2 regions of the Streptomyces griseochromogenes genome follow, and region 1 is predicted to be linked to the other one. Evidence: predicted binding sites of a transcription regulator. Region 1 holds the regulator's gene; the other holds the start of a gene.
What was found. Region 1 encodes HspR, which represses chaperone genes until heat shock. Its sites were predicted from a motif close to TTGAGNNNNNNNNNCTCAA; they were not measured.

Region 1 (9,409 bases):
CGCGTCCACATCGCCAAGCTGGCCGCCACCCTCGGCAGCGAGAGCCGCGCCCAACTCGGCTTTCTCATAGGCGAGTCGGGGATCCTGAGGCAGGAGGACGAGGAGGGGGAGGTGGCGGCGGATTGACCACGAAGCCGCATCAGGAGCACGGAGCCGAAGATCTGTGCCCGGCCGCAGTGAAGCTGTACACCCAGGCCCTCACGGACGGTCACGTGCGCGCCGACGAGGCCGGCGAGGCCCCCTGCCTGACCGACCTCGGCCTGCTGCACCCGGCCCTCGACGACCCCGCCCGCCTCGAACCCGTCGCCCCCGCCGCCGCCCTGAACCAGCTGCTGCGCGGCTCCCGGGCCCGGGTCGCGGACGAGTACCGGCGTGAGGAACAGCTGGTGGAGCAGTTCGAGCCGCTGCTGCGGACGGACGGGCCGCAGGCCGCGGGCACCGGCGCCGGTACCCCGCTGCTGCGCCTGCACAGCGGCTCCCAGCGCATCAACCAGGCCCTCACCGAGGCGATGGAGGAGACGTACGAGGAGGTCCTGTGCATCCAGCCGCACTACTCGGGACTCGTCGGTCCGCGCGGTGAAGCCGCCCGCGAGACCGCCTTCCGCCGTGACCAGAGACTGCTCGACCGCGGCGGCCGCATCCGGACCCTCTTCCAGCACACGGCGGTCCATCTGCCGGCCATCCTCGGCTACAACGAACGGCTCACCGGCGACAGCCAGGCCCGCTGCCTGGACGAGCTGACCGACCGGCTCATCGTCATGGACCGGAAGGCGGCCTTCATACCGGCCGACGACGACGGCACGCTCGCGCTGGAGGTCCGCCATCCCGCGCTGGTCGGCTACTTCGCGACCACGTTCGACCGGCTGTGGCGGCTGGCCACCCCCATGTACCCGGAACCGGTCCGCCGGCCCACCCTGAACGGCGTCACCCCGCGCCAGCGCGCCATCGCCGCCCTCCTCGTCGAAGGCCACACCGACGCCGTCATCGCCGACCGCCTCGGCATGAACGTCCGCACGGCCCGCGACCACATCGCCCGGCTCGCGGTCACCCTGGGCAGCGAGGGCAGGGCCCAGCTCGGCTACCTGATAGCGAGGTCCGGGATACTCGAACCGGAGGAGGCGGGCGGGTGAGCCACCGCGAGCACGGGACCGAGGATCTGCGCGACGCGGGCGCCGTCCAGCACCCCGCCCCGAACGGCGTCACACCCCACCGGCGCACCGTCGCGGCCCCCCTCGGTGGCGAGAGCCGCGCCCGACTCGGCTGCCTGACAGCGGACTCCACCCTTCTCGAACCGCGGGAGACGACCCCGTGAGCCATCCTGAACACGGCCCCGGGCAACTCTGCGAGGCGGGCGCCACGCTGTACGAGCGCGCCCTGCGGGACGGCCGCCTGCAAGCCGGGGACGCGGCGGACGCCCCCTGTCTGATCGGCTCCGGGCTGCTGCGTCCGGCCCCCGGCGACCCCGGCCTGCTGGAGCCGGTCACTCCCACCGCGGCGCTGCACCGGCTGCTCGGCCTCTCGGCCGCCCGCATCGCCGCCGAACGGCGGCGCCAGGAACGGCTGGTGGAGCAGTTCGAGCCGCTGACGCGGATCGAGACGCCGGCCCACGTGGGCGCCGACACCCCGGTGCTGCGGCTGCACAGCGGCACCGAGCGCATCAACCGGGCCATCACCGAGGCGATGGCCGACGCGAGCGAGGAGGTGCTCACCATCCAGTCGCGCGCCGGGCTCACCGGCAGGCGCGGCGAGGCCGCGGGCACGGCCGCCACGGCGCGCGACCAGGCGGTGCTCGACCGCGGCGCCCGGATGCGCGGCCTCTACCAGCACACCCTGCGCCATGTGCCCGCCGTGTACGCCGGCTTCCAGCGGCTGCAGGGCGATGTCGAGGCCCGCGCCCTGGACGAGCTGCCGGACCGGCTGATCGTCATCGACCGCACCGTCGTCTTCGTCCCGGCCGGCGACGACGGCCGGATCGCCCTGGAAGTCCGCCACCCGGCCCTGCTCCGGTTCTTCGTGACAGCCTTCGACCGGCTGTGGCGGCTGGCCACGCCCATCTACCCGCAGACCGTGAAGCGTCCCACCCTGAACGGCGTCACCCCCCGCCAGCGCGCCATCGCCGGCCTGCTCGTCGAGGGCCTCACCGACGCCGCCGTCGCGGAGCGCCTCGGCATGAACATCCGCACCGCCCGCGTCCACATCGCCAAACTCGCCGCGGTCCTCGGCAGCGAGAGCCGCGCCCAGCTCGGCTATCTCATCGCCCGGTCGGGGATTCTTGACCAGGAACCCTGAGTACGGCGGCCGCGGCCGGCGGGGCGGGGTGCCGGGGCTGGTCCAGGCCCACCTGGGCGATGCGCACGCCCAGTTGGGTACGGCTCGCCGCGCCCAGGGTGTCCGACAGGCGGGCGATATGGGCCCGGCAGGTGCGGACGCTGATGCCGAGCCGCTCGGCGATCACCGCGTCCTGGTGGCCCTCCGCGAGCAGCGCGGCGATGGACCGCTCGCGGTGCGAGATGCCCTCGATGCCGCTGTCGGGGAGGGCGGCCGTCAGCGGCAGCGCCAGGCGCCACAGCCGTTCGAAGACCGTGACCAGGTACTCGACCAGAGCCGGGTGGCGCAGCTCCAGGGCCATCGTGCGCTCGGTGTTGGCGGGGATGAAGGCAACCTTGCGGTCGAAAAGGATCAGCCGGTCGATGACCTCGTCCAGGGTGCGCGCCTCGACCGCGTCACCCATCAACTCCAGGTAGTTGAGCAGCCCCTGCCCGTGCCGGGCCACATGCGTGTACAGGGCGCGCATGCGCACGCCCCGGCCGCGCAGGTCCAGCGCCCGGTGCAGTCCCTCGGTCAGCTCGTCCTCCCGCCGGATGCCGCCGGGCTGGACGATCAGCACCTCCGTGGTGCACGCCTCGGTCGCCTCGTCGATCGCGGCCTGGATGCGGGCGAGTCCGTCCAGCACGCGGATGGCCGTGTGCTCGCCGGGTGCCGACAGCGCCTGCAGCCCACCGCCGAGGCCGGCGTACCACTCGAAGGCGGCCACCGCCGAGCCCATCCGCCGCTGGCTCTCCCTGACCTCGTCGTAGACCCCGCGCAGCAGCCGGGTCATCACCTCCTGCGGGGAGGTGGGCACCAGCCAGTCCATGTCGTCGGGGTCGGGGTGCAGCAGGGCCAGCTCCAGCAGGCAGGGCACCGGCACCGCGTCCGTGCGCGGCACCCGTCCCCGGCGTACGGCGCGGGAATACACGCGGTCCCCGGCCCCGCACAGCCGGTCGGCACCGTGTGGATGCTCCTCCGTTCCGTGCCCGGCCATCGCCCATTCCACCCCCGGCTTGCTGCCACCTCCGCAGCGCAACTATGCGCGGCCGGGAGCGGGTCCGCAACACGGCTCGCTCGGCCGTGGGCGACGTAAAGCGCCGTTATGGACAGGTTCCTCCCGGCCTCCGCCCGTCGCATTGCAACAAGATGATGGTGGTGGCGCGATCGTCACAGGGGCATCGTTGTTCCCGCTTCCCCCGGGTGCCCAGGCACCCGGAGCGGCCCTGGCCGGACTCCCCCCGTTCGGCCGGGGCCGTCGCATCGCGCGCACGGGGGTGGCGCGATGCGAGAGGGCCGCTCAGAACGTGACGCGGCGACCGTCGAAAACCCGCCGACGGCCGCCGCGTCTCGTGCAGTCGTCCGGCACGCCGGTCCCGCACACGCGGGTGACGTCCGGGCCCGCGCCCCGGTTGACCGTGCCGCGGTCGCCCGCTACTTCAGGCCGATCGCCGCGCAGGCCGCCTTGTACCTGGCGGTGCAGATGTCGCCGACGGTGTAGATCCCGTCCTCGATGACCGTGTCCTTGATCTTGCTCTTGGTCAGCTCGGACACCTGGACCAGCTTGGCCGGGATGTCCTTGTCGGTGGGGCTGTCGACCTTGTCCTGGGTGAGGGCGTCGAACTGGATGTCCTTGCCCTGCACCTTGGCGACGGCCATCTGGGCCGCGGCCTCGGCCTCGTCCGGGTAGGACTTGTAGACGCTCATGTACTGCTCGCCGGCGATGACCCGCTGGACCGCGTCGAGTTCGGAGTCCTGGCCGGTGATCGGGGGCAGCTTGGTGACGCCGGCCGCCTCCAGGGCCTTGATGACACCGCCGGCCATGCCGTCGTTGGCGGCGTAGACCGCGGCGATGTTGTTCTTGCCGATCTTGTTGATCGCCTCGGTCATCTCGGCCCGGGCGTTCTCCGGCTTCCAGTCCGTGGTGTCGAAGCTCGCCGCGATGTCCACCTTGCCGTTCAGCTCGGAGAGCGCGCCCTGCTTGAACTGCTTGGCGTTCGGGTCGGTGGGCGAGCCGTTCACCATGACGACCTTGTCGGAGGTGTCGACGCCCGACCCGAGGGCCGCCAGCAGCGAGCGGGCCTGCACCTCGCCGACCAGCTCGTTGTCGAAGGAGATGTACGCGTCGATCGGGCCCTCGGCCAGCCGGTCGTAGGCGATGACCGGAATGCCCGCTTCCTTGGCCTTCTTGACCTCGCCGGCGACGGCGTGCGAGTCGACCGCGTCGAGCAGGATGATGTCGACCTTGTCGTCGATCATCTGCTGCATCTGGTCGGTCTGCCGGCCGGCGTCCGCGTCGGCGTTGGCGTACTGGACCTCGCCCTTCTTGCCGGTCAGCTCGGAGACCTTGTTCTTGATGATGGGGTAGTCGAACTTGTCGTAGCGGGTGTTCGCCTTCTCCGGCAGCAGGAGCCCGATGGTGACGTCGTCGCCCTTCGTCGGGCTCGCGCTCGCGCCGTCCCCCGTCGCGTTCAGCACGCCGCAGCCGGCGAGCGAGAGGGTCATCGTGGACGCGGCCACGGATATGGCGATACGGCGCATTCGGGGGCTCACTTCAGGTGCGTTCCGGACGTGGGTGCTGCTTTACGACCCAGGTGTCTGAAAAGACAACTTGGAGCCGCCACCCAGCGTCAAGCGGAATTACTTAACGAGTGCGCAACAGCACGCTCCGCTGAGCCTGTGAAGGAGGAGCGGAATCGCCTCCAAACACTCTTTACGGACCCTCCATCCCAAGGGCAGTCCATGAGAGGGCAAAGGAGCTTGATCGATCAGATGATCGATCAGACCCGGCCAACTGCGCGGCGCCGGGAACGTGAGCACCCCGCCGTGCGTCCCCCTGGCGTACGGCCCGGACAGCGACAGCGAGGGAACGACCGCATGCCGAAAGACCCGACACCCGAGAGCGTCACGGACGACGACCTCTTCGGGGCGATCACCGTCCGGCTGGACGGCCGGGAGGGCGAGGTGGTCGTGGAGGGCGCGTCGGTGCCCCGGGTCGTACTGCGCCGCACCACCGGTACGGACAGGGCGGACCATGTGCCGATCGGCACCCGGGACGGCGCCGTGCTGACGCTCACCGTCGACGGCGCCCCGGCCGAGCTGGACCTGGCCAGGGGGCGGGTGACCCGGCGTTCGTACCGCGTCGACGTCCGGTACGCGGGCCGCTCCTGGCGTCTGGTGCCCGGCTCGATCCCGAGCAGCCGGCTGCTGCGCGGCCGGGAGCGCCTCGGCGACTTCTCCTCCGGGGGCGACGGGCGGGTGTTCGCCGAGTGGCGCAGGGACGCGGCCCCGGACGCCACGGACGCGGCCGTCGGCTACGCGCTGGCCGCCGCGTTCGGCACCGGCGGACAGCCGATGTGGATGATGGCGCTGGAGCTGGCGGGCGACCTGCTCCCCGGCTGACCGCGTCCGCGGCGGCCGGCCGCGGGGCCGGTGAAAAGGCGAGGGCCCGCGGACGGTGTACGTCCGCGGGCCCGGTGCCGCACCGAGGTGCCGTCAGTCCGAGGACTGCTGCCGCTTGGGCCGCCACACCACCAGCGCGCTGGTCTGCTGCACCTCCTGGTACGGGACCAGGTCGCGGCGGTAGGAGGCGTGGACGGCGGCCTCGCGCTGCTGCATCGCGGCCGCCGCGCCGTCCAGGGCCGCCTGCATCTCCGCGACGCGGGACTGGAGCGCGGCGACCTGGTTCTCCAGTTCGATGATGCGCTTGATGCCGGCCAGGTTGATGCCCTCGTCCTGCGACAACTGCTGCACCTGGCGGAGCAGTTCGATGTCGCGGGCCGAGTAACGGCGGCCCCGCCCTGCGGTGCGGTCCGGTGAGACCAGACCGAGGCGGTCGTACTGGCGCAGCGTCTGCGGGTGGAGTCCGGAGAGCTGGGCCGCCACCGAGATGACGTAGACCGGGGTCTCCTCGGTCAGTTCATACGGGTTACGCCGACGGCCGTCCATCTCGCTCAATCTCCCTTCGCGGCCTCGAACAGCTCCGCACGCGGGTCCTCGCCCGAGGTCGCCTCGCGATACGCCTGCAGCGCGTCACGAGCCTTCCCCGTCACGTCCTTCGGGACACTCACCTCGACGGTGACCAGCAGATCGCCGCGGGTGCCGTCCTTGCGGACCGCGCCCTTGCCCCGGGCGCGCATGGTGCGGCCGTTGGGCGTGCCGGGCGGCAGCTTCAGGGTGACGGCCGGGCCGCCGAGGGTCGGGACCCGCACCTCGCCGCCGAGGGCCGCCTCGGCGAACGTCACCGGCACGGTGACGGTGAGGTTGTCGCCCTTGCGTCCGAACACCGGGTGCTCGCCGACATGGACCATCACATACAGGTCGCCCGCCGGTCCGCCCCGCTCGCCGGGCGCTCCCTTGCCGCGCAGCCGGATGCGCTGGCCGTCCGTGACCCCGGCCGGGATCCGGACCTGCATCGTGCGCGACGACTTGGCGCGGCCGCTGCCCTTGCACTCCATGCAGGGGTGCTCGGCGATCAGACCGCGGCCCTTGCAGTCGGGGCACGGGTCGGTGAGCGAGAACCCGCCGCCCGAGCCCCGCGCCACCTGCCCGGTGCCGACGCAGGTCGGGCACACCCGCGGTGTGCCGTTCTTGTCGCCGGTGCCCGAGCAGGCCTTGCAGGGCGCCTGGGAGGACATCCTCAGGGGCACCGTGGCGCCCTCGATGGCCTCCGTGAAGCTCAGCGTGACCTCGGACTCGATGTCCTGGCCGCGCCGGGGCTGGGTGCGGGTGCCCGCGGTGCCACCGCGGTTGAACAGGCCCCCGAAGACGTCACCGAGTCCGCCGCCGAAGCCTCCGCTCTGGGCGTTGCCTCCTCCTCCGAAGAGGTCGCCCAGGTCGAAGTTGTAGGAGCCGCCGGCACCCGGCCCGGGGCGGAAGCCGCCGTTGCCGAACAGGGCGCGTGCCTCGTCGTACTCCTTGCGCTTCTTCGGGTCGCCGAGGATGTCGTTCGCCTCGGAGATCTCCTTGAAGCGCTCCTCCGCCTTGGCGTTGCCCTTGTTGGCGTCCGGGTGGAACTCGCGGGCGAGCTTCCGGTACGCCTTCTTGATCTCGGCCTCGGTGGCGTCCTTGGGGACGCCGAGGACCTTGTAGTAGTCCTTCTCGATGAAGTCCTTGGTGCTCATCCCCGACGCCCCTCCTTCCTGTCTTCAGCGATTACGTCAGCCCTCCTCCGGGCCACCGTTCTCCTTGTCGTCGGCGGCGCCGGTCGCCGAGTTCTCCTCGGCGTCCTCGGCCTTGACGGTCTGCGCGCCGGGCTGCGGCTCGGCGACGGCCACCCGCGCGGGGCGGATGGTGCGCTCGCCGATGCGATACCCGGGCTGCAGGATGGCCACGCACGTCGTCTCCGTGACGTCGGGCGCGTAGCTGTGCATCAGGGCCTCGTGGATCGTCGGGTCGAAGGGCTCGCCCTCCTTGCCGAACTGCTGCAGACCCATCTTGGCCGCGACGGTCTCCAGCGACTCGGCCACCGACTTGAAGCCGCCGACCAGTTCGCCGTGTTCCCGCGCGCGGCCGATGTCGTCGAGCACCGGCAGGAGCTCGGTCAGGAGGTTCGCGATGGCGATCTCCTTGACCGCGATCCGGTCGCGCTCGACGCGGCGGCGGTAGTTCTGGTACTCGGCCTGGAGGCGCTGGAGGTCCATCGTGCGCTCGCCGAGCGCCGTACGCACCTGGTCCAGCTGGGCCACCAGGCCCACGTCTGCTGCTCCGTCCCCGGCCGGGGCCGCCCCCTCCTCGGGGGCGGCCTTCGGCTCGGCGTCGTCGGGGGTGGCGCCGGAGGGGACGTCGGGCTTCTCCTCGAAGCCCGGGGTCTCCTCCGTCACGCGGCACCGTCCTTGCGCTCGTCGTCGACGATCTCGGCGTCCACGACGTCGTCGTCGGCCTTCGGGGCCTCGGCGCCGGCGGCACCGCCCGCGGCGGCCTGCGCACCCTGGGCGTCGGCGTACATGGCCTGGCCGAGCTTCTGCGAGACGGCCGCGACCTTCTCGGTGGCGGTGCGGATCTCGGCGGTGTCCTCGCCCTTGAGCGCGGCCTTCAGCTCCTCGACGGAGGCCTCGACCTCGGTCTTGATCTCGCCGGGGACCTTGTCCTCGTTGTCCTTGAGGAACTTCTCGGTCTGGTAGACGAGCTGCTCGCCCTGGTTGCGGGTCTCGGCGGCCTCGCGGCGGGCGTGGTCCTCCTCCGCGTACTTCTCGGCCTCCTGGCGCATGCGGTCGACCTCGTCCTTCGGCAGCGAGGAGCCGCCGGTGACGGTCATCTTCTGCTCCTTGCCCGTGCCCAGGTCCTTGGCGGTCACGTGCATGATGCCGTTGGCGTCGATGTCGAAGGCGACCTCGATCTGCGGGACGCCGCGCGGCGCCGGCGGCAGACCGGTCAGCTCGAACATGCCGAGCTTCTTGTTGTAGGCCGCGATCTCGCGCTCGCCCTGGTAGACCTGGATCTGCACGGACGGCTGGTTGTCCTCGGCCGTCGTGAAGATCTCGGAGCGCTTGGTCGGGATCGTGGTGTTGCGCTCGATCAGCTTGGTCATGATGCCGCCCTTGGTCTCGATACCGAGGGACAGCGGGGTGACGTCGAGCAGCAGGACGTCCTTGACCTCACCCTTGAGGACACCGGCCTGCAGGGCGGCGCCGATGGCGACGACCTCGTCCGGGTTGACGCCCTTGTTGGCCTCGTTGCCGCCGGTCAGCTCCTTGACGAGCTCGGCGACGGCGGGCATACGGGTGGAGCCGCCGACGAGGACGACGTGGTCGATCTCGCCGAGCGCGATGCCGGCGTCCTTGATCACGTTGTGGAACGGCGTCTTGCAGCGCTCCAGCAGGTCCGCGGTCAGCTGCTGGAACTGAGCGCGGGTCAGCTTCTCGTCCAGGTGCAGCGGGCCCTCGGCGGACGCCGTGATGTAGGGCAGGTTGATCGAGGTCTCGCTGGACGAGGACAGCTCGATCTTGGCCTTCTCGGCGGCCTCGCGCAGACGCTGCAGGGCCATCTTGTCCTTGGACAGGTCCACGCCGTGGCCGGACTGGAACTGCTTGACCAGGTAGTCGACGACGCGCTGGTCCCAGTCGTCACCACCGAGGTGGTTGTCACCGTTGGTGGCCTTCAC
Region 2 (9,409 bases), 1.2 Mb from region 1:
GGTTGAACCGCTCGAACACCCGGTGCCAGTCGGACCGGGGGATTCCGGGGCCCTCGTCCAGGACCTCCAGCACCAGGGACTCCGGCTGCGGCCCGCGCCGCGCCTTCACGGTCACGCGCCCGTGCGGCGGGCTGTGCTTGACGGCGTTGTCGATCAGGTTGGCGACGACCTGGTGGATGCGCTCCGGGTCCGCGTGCGCGGTGAGCTCCGGCGGGGACACGTCGAGGTGCAGATGGACGTCCGTACGCGTGTGGCTGCCGGATCCGGACGCTATGCCCGCGCGCGCGGAGGCGACCATGTTGGCCTCCTTCAGCACGCCCGAGAGGTACGGCCACACCTCGAAGCGGCGCATCTTCAGCGGTACGACGCCGTTGTCGAGCCGGGAAAGGTCCAGCAGGGTCTCCACCAGGCGGCCGAGCCGCTCGGTCTGCTTGAGGGCCGTCCGCATGGTCTCCGGGTCGGCCTCGGTGACCCCGTCGACGATGTTCTCCAGCACCGCGCGCAGCCCCGCGATCGGAGTGCGCAGCTCGTGCGAGACGTTCGCCACCAGCTCTTTTCGCTGCTGGTCCTGTGCTTCCAGCTCGTCGGCCATGACGTTGATCGTCTGGGCCAGGTCGCCCAGCTCGTCGCGGCGGTTCTCGCGTACGCGGCGTGTGTAGTCGCCCTGCGCGATCGAGCGGGCCACCGCGTTCATCTCGTCCAGCGGCGAGGTGAGTGAATGCGCCACGAACTGCGTAATCAGGAGTGTGGCGATCATCGAGAAGACCGTGATGAAGCGGAGCTCCGTCTTGGTGTGCACCGCGATCATCGACAGACCGGTGGTGATCAGCACCGAGATGACGACCAGCGTGCCCAGCTTGGTCTTGATCGAGAACGGCCGTACGCCGCCCCAGGGGTCCTCTCCGAGGGTCCCGGGGCTCCTCCGTGCGGCCTCCCGCCCCTCGATCATGGCGTCGGTGTCTCCAGCGCGTAGCCCACACCGTGCACGGTGCGGATCCGCTCGGCGCCGATCTTCCGGCGCAGCGCCTTGATGTGGCTGTCGACGGTCCGGGTGCCGGAGGCGTCCGCCCAGTCCCACACCTCGGCCAGCAGCTGCTCACGGGAGAGCACCGCGCGCGGGGTGTTCGCCAGGCACACCAGCAGGTCGAACTCGGTCGGCGTCAGGTGGACGTCCTCGGACTTCACCCGGACCCGGCGCTGTGCGTGGTCGATCTCCAGCTCGCCGAGCCGCAGGATGCCGGAGCGGGGCGTGGACGCGGCGACGACCGCGCGCTCCACGCGCCGCAGCAGGACGTGCACCCGCGCGGCCAGCTCGCGCATCGAGAACGGCTTGGTCATGTAGTCGTCGGCGCCGACGCCGAGCCCGACCAGCATGTCGGTCTCGTCGTCCCGGGCGGTGAGCATCAGCACCGGCACCGGCCGCTGCGCCTGCACCCGTCGGCACACTTCGAGTCCGTCGAAGCCCGGCAGCATGATGTCGAGGATGAGCAGGTCGGGCTGCCAGGCCTCGGCCGTGTCGACCGCGGCCGGACCGTCGGACGCGGTCTGCACGAGGAAACCCTCGGCGCGCAGCCGGGCCGCGATGGCATCGACGATCGTGGGGTCGTCCTCGACGACCAGCACCCGGCGCTGTGCGCCCTGGGTGTTCGTGGCCGCGCCGCTCTGGGAGGTGTGTGTCTGCTCCATCGCCCGCCCCTGTTGCTTTCCGGAACCAGTGGGGTGATCCCATGACTGCGATTGACGCTTGAATGATCCGCGTCAGGGCAGCACATTACGGGGACTCACCGTGCCGTCGCTATCCAGGGCGGACGGCGAGGTGCACGGCGTCCGGAACGCCCCGGGCAACGGCCACCTCTTCGGTACGCACCTGCCGGAACCCGGCATTCCGCAAGGATCCTTCAAATTCCGGAGAGGGCTCGGCCGACCATACCGCCAATACCCCGCCGGGTCTCAACACCCTTGCGCAGGAGGCGAGTCCGCCCGGCGCGTAGAGGCCGTCGTTGCCCTCGGTGACGGTCCAGGCGGGCCCGTTGTCGATATCGAGACACAGGGCGTCGAACGTGTCAGATGTCTCATTGACGTAGGTCACGAGATCCATTTCGACGATCTCGGTCCGCGGATCGGCGAACGCGCCGCGGGACAGCTCCGCCAGGGGGCCGGTCCGGTGCCAGTCGATGACGGCGGGCTCGCGCTCGACGACCGTGATCCGCCCCCATCTGCGGTCCGCCGTCGCATGTGCAAGCGAGAATCCCACGCCCAGCCCTCCGATCAGCACATCCGGCGCCGGACGCCCGTCCAGTGCGTCGTGCGCGGCGTCGACCAGCAGCTGCTCCGAGCGTCCGTCGGACGTGTCCATCAGGAAGCAGCCGTTGGCGATGATCTGCAACAGGGCACCGTGCCTGCGCAGCACCACCTCTCCGTACGGGCCTTCGCGACGGTCCAGGACCACGGGAGAGTCGTACGCGGCAGTCATGCACCCATCTTGGTGGAACGGAGAGTGGGGTTCACGGGAATTCACGGAGAAGGAGAGGGGGACGGGGGGATCGTGAAGGACGGTCCGGTCGGTGCCGCGCGCCGGGGCCGCCGCGGCGCGCGCCGTCTCCGTGCGCCTCGCGCTCCGCGCCGGTGGGCCGAACGGCCGTGCGGCGGCGCGCGTCCCGTCGGCGGTCGGTCCCCGGACAACAGGCCGCGCACGCCCGGGAGGTGGGCCCGCCGCGGTCGTGGACCGGGCCCGGCCGGACGCGTAAGGACGTTCTGAGGTTGCTATGAATCCGCTCTCGCGTGGCGTCGGTCATAGACAGCGGCCCCGGGAACACGAAGGGTGGGGCGCAACGGAAGGAGCGCCTCACGTGGAACGGATCGTGACCGGCCCTGCGACGGCCGCGTCCCCGCCCCTGGGCACGCCTTTTCCCACCGGTTCCCTGCCGGACGTCGCCGGACTGCTCGACGGTGTCCCACGCCAACGCGAGCTGCCCGCCCCGGCCGTTCCGGCCCCGGCCCCGGCCGCCGCCGCGCCGGCCCCGGCCAGGACCCGCTTCTCCTTCCGGCCCTGGCACCTGCTGCCCGGCCCCGTCCGCACGCCGTTCACGTTCGCCTACACGGCCGTCCTCGCCGTCACCTCCCTGATCGCCGCCTACGCCGCACCCGGCCTCATGTACGCGCTGTACCAGGACTCCAGCACCGACGTCGCCCACCTGGTGCGCACGCCCGTGCTGGTGCTGCTGGCGAGCGCGCTGTGGATCGCGGGCGGGGTCCTCTCGCCGTACGCGGTCGCCTTCGTGCTGGTGCTGACCGCGCTGGAGCGGCGGATAGGCGGGGCACGGGCGGCCTGTGTCTTTCTGACCGGGCATGTTCTGGCCACCCTCGCGACCGAGGTGCCGGTGGGCCTCGCGGTCCTGTTCGGCCATCTGCCCACCACCTCGCTGCACCGCCTGGACTACGGCATCAGCTTCGGCGTCGCCGCCAGCGTCGGCGCCCTGGCCGGCCTGCTCACCCCCTGGGTCCGCTGGCCCGTGCTCGCCCTGGCCGCGGGCATGCTCGTGAACGACCTGATCGCCTTCCAGGACCCGATGACCAACTGGGGTCATCTGATCGCCCTCGGCCTCGGCGTCGCCGGCTGGCCGCTGGTACGGAGCTGGCGGCTTCCGGCGCTTTCCCCTGTTTCCGTGTGAACGCCCCGCCGATGGTGTAGCGATGAACCCGGCCGCGGCACGGGGTCACGGCCGGGGAACGGGGAGGTCGTCATGACCGGTGTGGTGGCACGGATCGAACGGGCGGTGGAGGTCACCGGCCGCGTCGTGAACGGCGTGAGCGACACCGGGTGGAGGACCGCGACGCCCTGTGCGCCGTGGGATGTCCACACCGTCCTCAACCACGTGGTGGGCGGCATGCACATCGTCGCGGCTCTGCTGAACGGTGCCGATCCGGGCCGCGCGCACGAGGACGACTGGCTGGGCGAGGACCCCGAGGCGGCCTACGCGGCGGCGGCCGAGGCCGACCTCGCGGCCTGGACCCGGCCCGGCGCCCTGGACGCCACCGTCCGCCTCTCGTTCGGCGCGCTGCCGGGCCCCTTCGCGGCGCTGGTCCACCTCACCGAGGTCTGTGTCCACGGAGCCGACATCGCGGTCGCCACCGGCGCCCAGTCCCTCCTGGACGAGGACCTGTGCGACCACCTCCTGACGGCGATGCGCAACACGCCCGGGTTCGATTCCTTCCGGGCGCCGGGATTCTTCGGCCCGGAGACTCCCGCACCGGCGGACGCCCCACCGCACACCCGCCTGCTGGCCTTCCTCGGCCGCCCGGCCGGCGCCGGCTGAGCCGACCCGAGGCGCGGGGCCGTATCGAGATGCGGCTCCGCCGCGCGGGCGCGACCGGCCACGCGAGACCCGCACCCGCGCACGATCCGCGCCCCATCCCCCTCAGGCGCCCCTGCCTGCGCAAACACACCGGTCACCACCTGATCGCTCACAGCGAACGAAGACCTGGGAACAACAGCGGAGCGCCGTGCATTGAGTCGGCATAGCTCAAGTTGACTGCCTAAGGGGAGATCATGGCTGCTGAGTCCACGGCGTTCACGCTCGTGCTGCCCGTGCTGCCGCTCGACGACGAGGTCGTGCTGCCCGGGATGGTGGTTCCGCTGGATCTGAGCGACGCCGAGGTGCGCGCCGCGGTGGAGGCCGCACAGGCCGCCGCCCGGTCCGAGCCGGGCAAGCCCAGGGTCCTGCTGGTGCCGCGCATCGACGGCACCTACGCCAAGACCGGTGTGCTCGGTACGGTCGAGCAGGTCGGCCGGCTGGCCGACGGTGACCCGGGGGCCCTGATCCGCGGCCGCGGCCGGGTGCGGATCGGTGCCGGTACGACGGGTCCGGGCGCGGCGCTGTGGGTCGAGGGCGCGCGGGTCGAGGAGACCGTGCCGGAACCACTGCCCGGCCAGGTCGCCGAGCTCGTCAAGGAGTACAAGGCCCTCGCCACCAACTGGCTGAAGAAGCGCGGCGCCTGGCAGGTCGTCGACCGTGTCCAGGCCATCGACGGCGTCTCCGCGCTCGCCGACAACTCCGGCTACTCGCCCTTCCTCACCATCGAGCAGAAGGTCGAACTGCTGGAGACCGCCGACCCGGTGGACCGCCTCAAGCTCGCCGCGCAGCAGCTGCGTGACCATCTCGCCGAGCAGGACGTGGCCGAGACCATCGCCAAGGACGTCCAGGAGGGCGTCGACAAGCAGCAGCGCGAGTTCCTGCTGCGCCGCCAGCTGGAGGCCGTGCGCAAGGAGCTGCGCGAGCTGAACGGCGAGCAGGAGGGCGAGGAGTCCGACGACTACCGGGCCCGGGTCGAGGCCGCCGACCTGCCGGAGAAGGTGCGCGAGGCCGCCCTGAAGGAGGTCGACAAGCTGGAGCGCGCCTCCGACCAGTCGCCCGAGGGCTCCTGGATCAGGACCTGGCTGGACACGGTCCTGGAGATGCCGTGGAACGAGCGGACCGATGACAGCGCCTCCGCCTACGACATCCAGGGCGCCAAGGCGATCCTGGACGCCGAGCACGCGGGCCTTGAGGACGTCAAGGAACGCATCACCGAGTACCTGGCCGTGCGCAAGCGGCGCGGCGACCGGGGGCTGGGCGTCATCGGCGGACGGCGCGGCGGTGCCGTGCTGGCCCTGGTCGGGCCGCCCGGCGTCGGAAAGACCAGCCTGGGGGAGAGCGTCGCGCACGCCATGGGGCGCAAGTTCGTCCGGGTCGCGCTCGGCGGCGTCCGGGACGAGGCGGAGATCCGCGGCCACCGGCGTACCTACGTCGGCGCGCTGCCCGGCCGTGTCGTGCGTGCCATCAAGGAGGCGGGGTCGATGAACCCCGTGGTCCTGCTGGACGAGATCGACAAGGTGGGCTCCGACTTCCGCGGCGACCCGTCCGCGGCCCTGCTGGAGGTGCTGGACCCCGCGCAGAACCACACCTTCCGGGACCACTACCTGGAGGTGGAGCTGGACCTGTCCGACGTGGTCTTCCTCGCCACCGCCAATGTCCTGGAGGCCATCCCGGAGGCGCTGGCCGACCGCATGGAGATCGTCCGCCTGGACGGCTACACCGAGGACGAGAAGATCGTCATCGCCCGGGACCACCTGCTGCCGCGCCAGCTGGAGCGGGCCGGCCTGGCCGAGGACGAGCTCACGATCGACGAGGGCGCGCTGCGCAAGCTCGCCGGCGAGTACACCCGCGAGGCGGGCGTGCGCACCCTGGAGCGGTCCATCGCACGGCTGCTGCGCAAGGTCGCGGCCCAGCACGAACTCGGCGAGCGGGAGTTGCCGTTCACCGTCCGTGACGAGGACCTGCGCGCGCTGATCGGGCGCCCGCACCACGTGCCCGAGTCCGCCCAGGACCCGGCCGAGCGCCGTACGTCCGTCCCGGGCGTGGCGACCGGCCTCGCGGTCACCGGAGCCGGCGGCGACGTGCTCTTCGTCGAGGCGTCCCTCGCGGACCCCGAGACGGGCGGGGCCGGCCTGACCCTGACCGGTCAGCTGGGCGATGTGATGAAGGAGTCCGCGCGGATCGCGCTGAGCTTCCTGCGCAGCCACGGTGCCGAACTGGAGCTGCCGGTGGCCGATCTGAAGGACCGGGGCGTGCACATCCACTTCCCGGCGGGCGCGGTCCCCAAGGACGGCCCGAGCGCGGGCGTCACGATGACCACGGCCCTCGCCTCCCTGCTCTCCGGGCGGCTGGTGCGCACGGACGTGGCGATGACCGGCGAGGTCTCGCTGACCGGCCGCGTCCTGCCCATCGGCGGCGTGAAGCAGAAGCTGCTCGCCGCCCAGCGTGCCGGGGTGACCACCGTGATCATCCCCAAGCGCAACGAACCCGACCTGGACGACGTCCCGGCCGAGGTGCTGGACAAGCTCGACGTCCACACCGTGACCGACGTCCGCCAGGTCCTGGAGCTGGCGCTCGCGCCCGCCGTCAACGGCGCGGCGCCGGAGGTTCCGGTGGCGGCGTGACGGACGCCGCCGGATGAGGCAAGGCCCGGGCCCCGTGAGGGAGACCCGGGCCTTCGCCATGCGGTGCGCGGGTGCGCGGATGGATCAACTGGATAGAATTCGGGCGTGAGCGGGCAGATGGTGCACCCCTCCGCCCTGATCGGGACGGAGATCGCCGGCTACCGGGTGGAGGGCGAGCTGGGCCGAGGCGGCATGGCCGTCGTGTACCGCGCGAAGGACCTGCGTCTCGGCCGCACCGTCGCCCTCAAACTGCTCGCCCCCGAGTACACCCGCAACGACGCCTTCCGCCGCCGCTTCGTCCAGGAGTCCCGGGTGGCCGCCGCCATCGAGCACCCGCACATCGTGCCGGTCTTCGAGGCCGGCGAGACCGACGGGATCCTGTACATCGCCATGTGCTACGTCACCGGGCAGGACCTGCGTGCCCTGCTGGACCGGAACGGTCCGCTCCCGGTGCCGGCCGCGCTGCGCATCGCCGGCCAGCTGGCGTCCGCGCTCGACGCCGCCCACGAGCACGATCTGGTGCACCGGGACGTCAAGCCCGCCAACGTCCTGGTCGCCAGAGGCGTCGACGGCGACCACCCCGAGCACGTGTACCTCACGGACTTCGGGATCGCGAAGAAGTCCCTGTCGCTCACCGGGTTCACCAGGGCGGGCGAGTTCGTCGGCACCCTCGACTACGTGGCGCCGGAGCGGATCACGGGCCGCCCCGTGGACGGCAGATCCGATCTCTACAGCATGGCCTGTGTCGTCCACGAGACCCTCACGGGCGCCCCGCCCTTCCGGCGGGACGACGACCTCGAACTGCTGTGGGCCCACCAGTACGACCCGCCGCCCGCGCTGAGCGTCGAGCGGCCCGGAATCCCGGCGGCCGCCGACGAGGTCCTGAGGAAGGCGCTGGCGAAGACGCCGGACGACCGTTACGGCTCCTGCCTGGAGTTCGTCGCGGCGCTGCGCACCGCCATGGCCGAGGCGGGCCCGCGCGGCCGCACGCCGACGCTGGTGGATCCCCACGTGCCTGGCGCCCTCCCCGCCGCCGGTCCGGTGCCCGACCCGCCGGCCTGGGCGGGCCCGGTCCTCGGGGGACCGGCGTGATTCCGGGCGTCTTTGTCAGGCGACAGGCAGTGACTGCTCGGCCCACACGGTCTTGCCGACGCGGTCGTGCCGGGTGCCCCAGCGCTCGGCGAGCTGGGCGACCAGGAGCAGGCCCCGGCCCCCTTCGTCGAAGATCCGGGCGCGCCGCATGTGCGGGGTGGTGCCGCTGGCGTCGTAGACCTCGCAGATCAGGGCGGAGCCCCGGTGGATGAGGCGCAGCCGGATGGGCGGCCGGCCGTAGCGGATGGCGTTGGTGACCAGCTCACTGACCATCAGCTCGGTGGCGAACGCGGCCTCGTCCAGCCCCCACGCGGCCAGCTGGTCGCCCGTGTGCTTGCGGGCCCGGGCCACCACGGTGAGCTCGCTGCCCAGCTCCCACACGGCGACCCGGTCGGCGTGCAGCGCCCGGGTGCGGGCGACGAGCAGGGCGATGTCGTCGTCGAGGTGGTGGCTCAGCAGCTCGGAGAGCACCCGGTCGCACACCGAGTCCAGCGTCGGCGCGGGGCGGCTCAGCGCGGCGAACAGCTTGTCCAGGGCCTCGTCTATGTCGTGGTCGCGGGCTTCGAGCAGTCCGTCGGTGTAGAGGGCGAGCAGGCTGCCCTCGGGCAGTTCGGTCTCGAAGGCCTCGAAGGGCAGTCCGCCGAGCCCCAGGGGCGGGCCGGCGGGCACGTCGAGGAAGCGGACGGCGCCGTCGGGGGTGACCACGGCGGGCGGCGGATGGCCGGCCCGGGCGAGCGTGCACCGGCACGAGACCGGGTCGTAGACCGCGTACAGACAGGTGGTGCCGATGCCGCCGGCGGTCTCGGCGGCGGGGTCCCCGCTGCCCTCGTCGGCGGCCAGCCGCAGGACGAGGTCGTCGAGGTGGGTGAGCAGTTCGTCGGCGGGCAGGTCGACGTCGGCCAGCGTCCGCACCGCCGTGCGCAGCCGGCCCATGGTGGCGGAGGCGCGGATGCCGTGGCCGACGACGTCACCGACGACGAGGGCCACCCGGGCGCCGGACAACGGGATCACATCGAACCAGTCGCCGCCCACGCCGGCCTTGCCGGCGGCGGGCAGATAGCGGGTGGCGATCTCCAGCGCGTCCTGGGCGGGCAGGGTGTGCGGGAGCAGGCTGCGCTGCAGGGCCATGGTGGTGGTGCGGGCCAGGGAGTACCGGCGGACGCTGTGCAGGCCGGCGGCCGCCCTCGTCGTGAGGTCCTCGGCGAGCCGGAGATCCTCCGGGCCGAACGGCTCCGGGCGCCGGTGGCGGCCGAACAGGGCGATCCCGAGCGTGCAGCCCTCGGCGAGCATCGGCACCACCATCAGCGAGTGAGTGCCGTACGCGCGCAGCCAGGCGGC

Region 2: the regulator HspR is predicted to act here: its motif matches at 4,509-4,527, upstream of lon (endopeptidase La).

What each region holds. Positions count from the first base shown of each region.
Region 1 covers NZ_CP016279.1:361,374-370,782, reverse strand. Annotated here, with positions in the region: gene AVL59_RS01790 (helix-turn-helix transcriptional regulator) at 1-126, shown strand, start outside; gene AVL59_RS01785 (helix-turn-helix transcriptional regulator) at 123-1,130, shown strand; gene AVL59_RS01780 (hypothetical protein) at 1,127-1,312, shown strand; gene AVL59_RS01775 (helix-turn-helix transcriptional regulator) at 1,309-2,289, shown strand; gene AVL59_RS01770 (helix-turn-helix transcriptional regulator) at 2,252-3,304, opposite strand; gene AVL59_RS01765 (sugar ABC transporter substrate-binding protein) at 3,742-4,848, opposite strand; gene AVL59_RS01760 (hypothetical protein) at 5,185-5,709, shown strand; gene AVL59_RS01755 (heat shock protein transcriptional repressor HspR) at 5,803-6,255, opposite strand; gene dnaJ (molecular chaperone DnaJ) at 6,261-7,430, opposite strand; gene grpE (nucleotide exchange factor GrpE) at 7,467-8,129, opposite strand; gene dnaK (molecular chaperone DnaK) at 8,126-9,409, opposite strand, start outside.
Region 2 covers NZ_CP016279.1:1,514,123-1,523,531, forward strand. Annotated here, with positions in the region: gene AVL59_RS07115 (HAMP domain-containing sensor histidine kinase) at 1-949, opposite strand, end outside; gene AVL59_RS07120 (response regulator transcription factor) at 946-1,686, opposite strand; gene AVL59_RS07125 (spermine/spermidine synthase domain-containing protein) at 1,796-2,473, opposite strand; gene AVL59_RS07130 (rhomboid-like protein) at 2,850-3,671, shown strand; gene AVL59_RS07135 (TIGR03086 family metal-binding protein) at 3,744-4,316, shown strand; gene lon (endopeptidase La) at 4,550-6,979, shown strand; gene AVL59_RS07145 (serine/threonine-protein kinase) at 7,097-8,071, shown strand; gene AVL59_RS07150 (SpoIIE family protein phosphatase) at 8,087-9,409, opposite strand, start outside.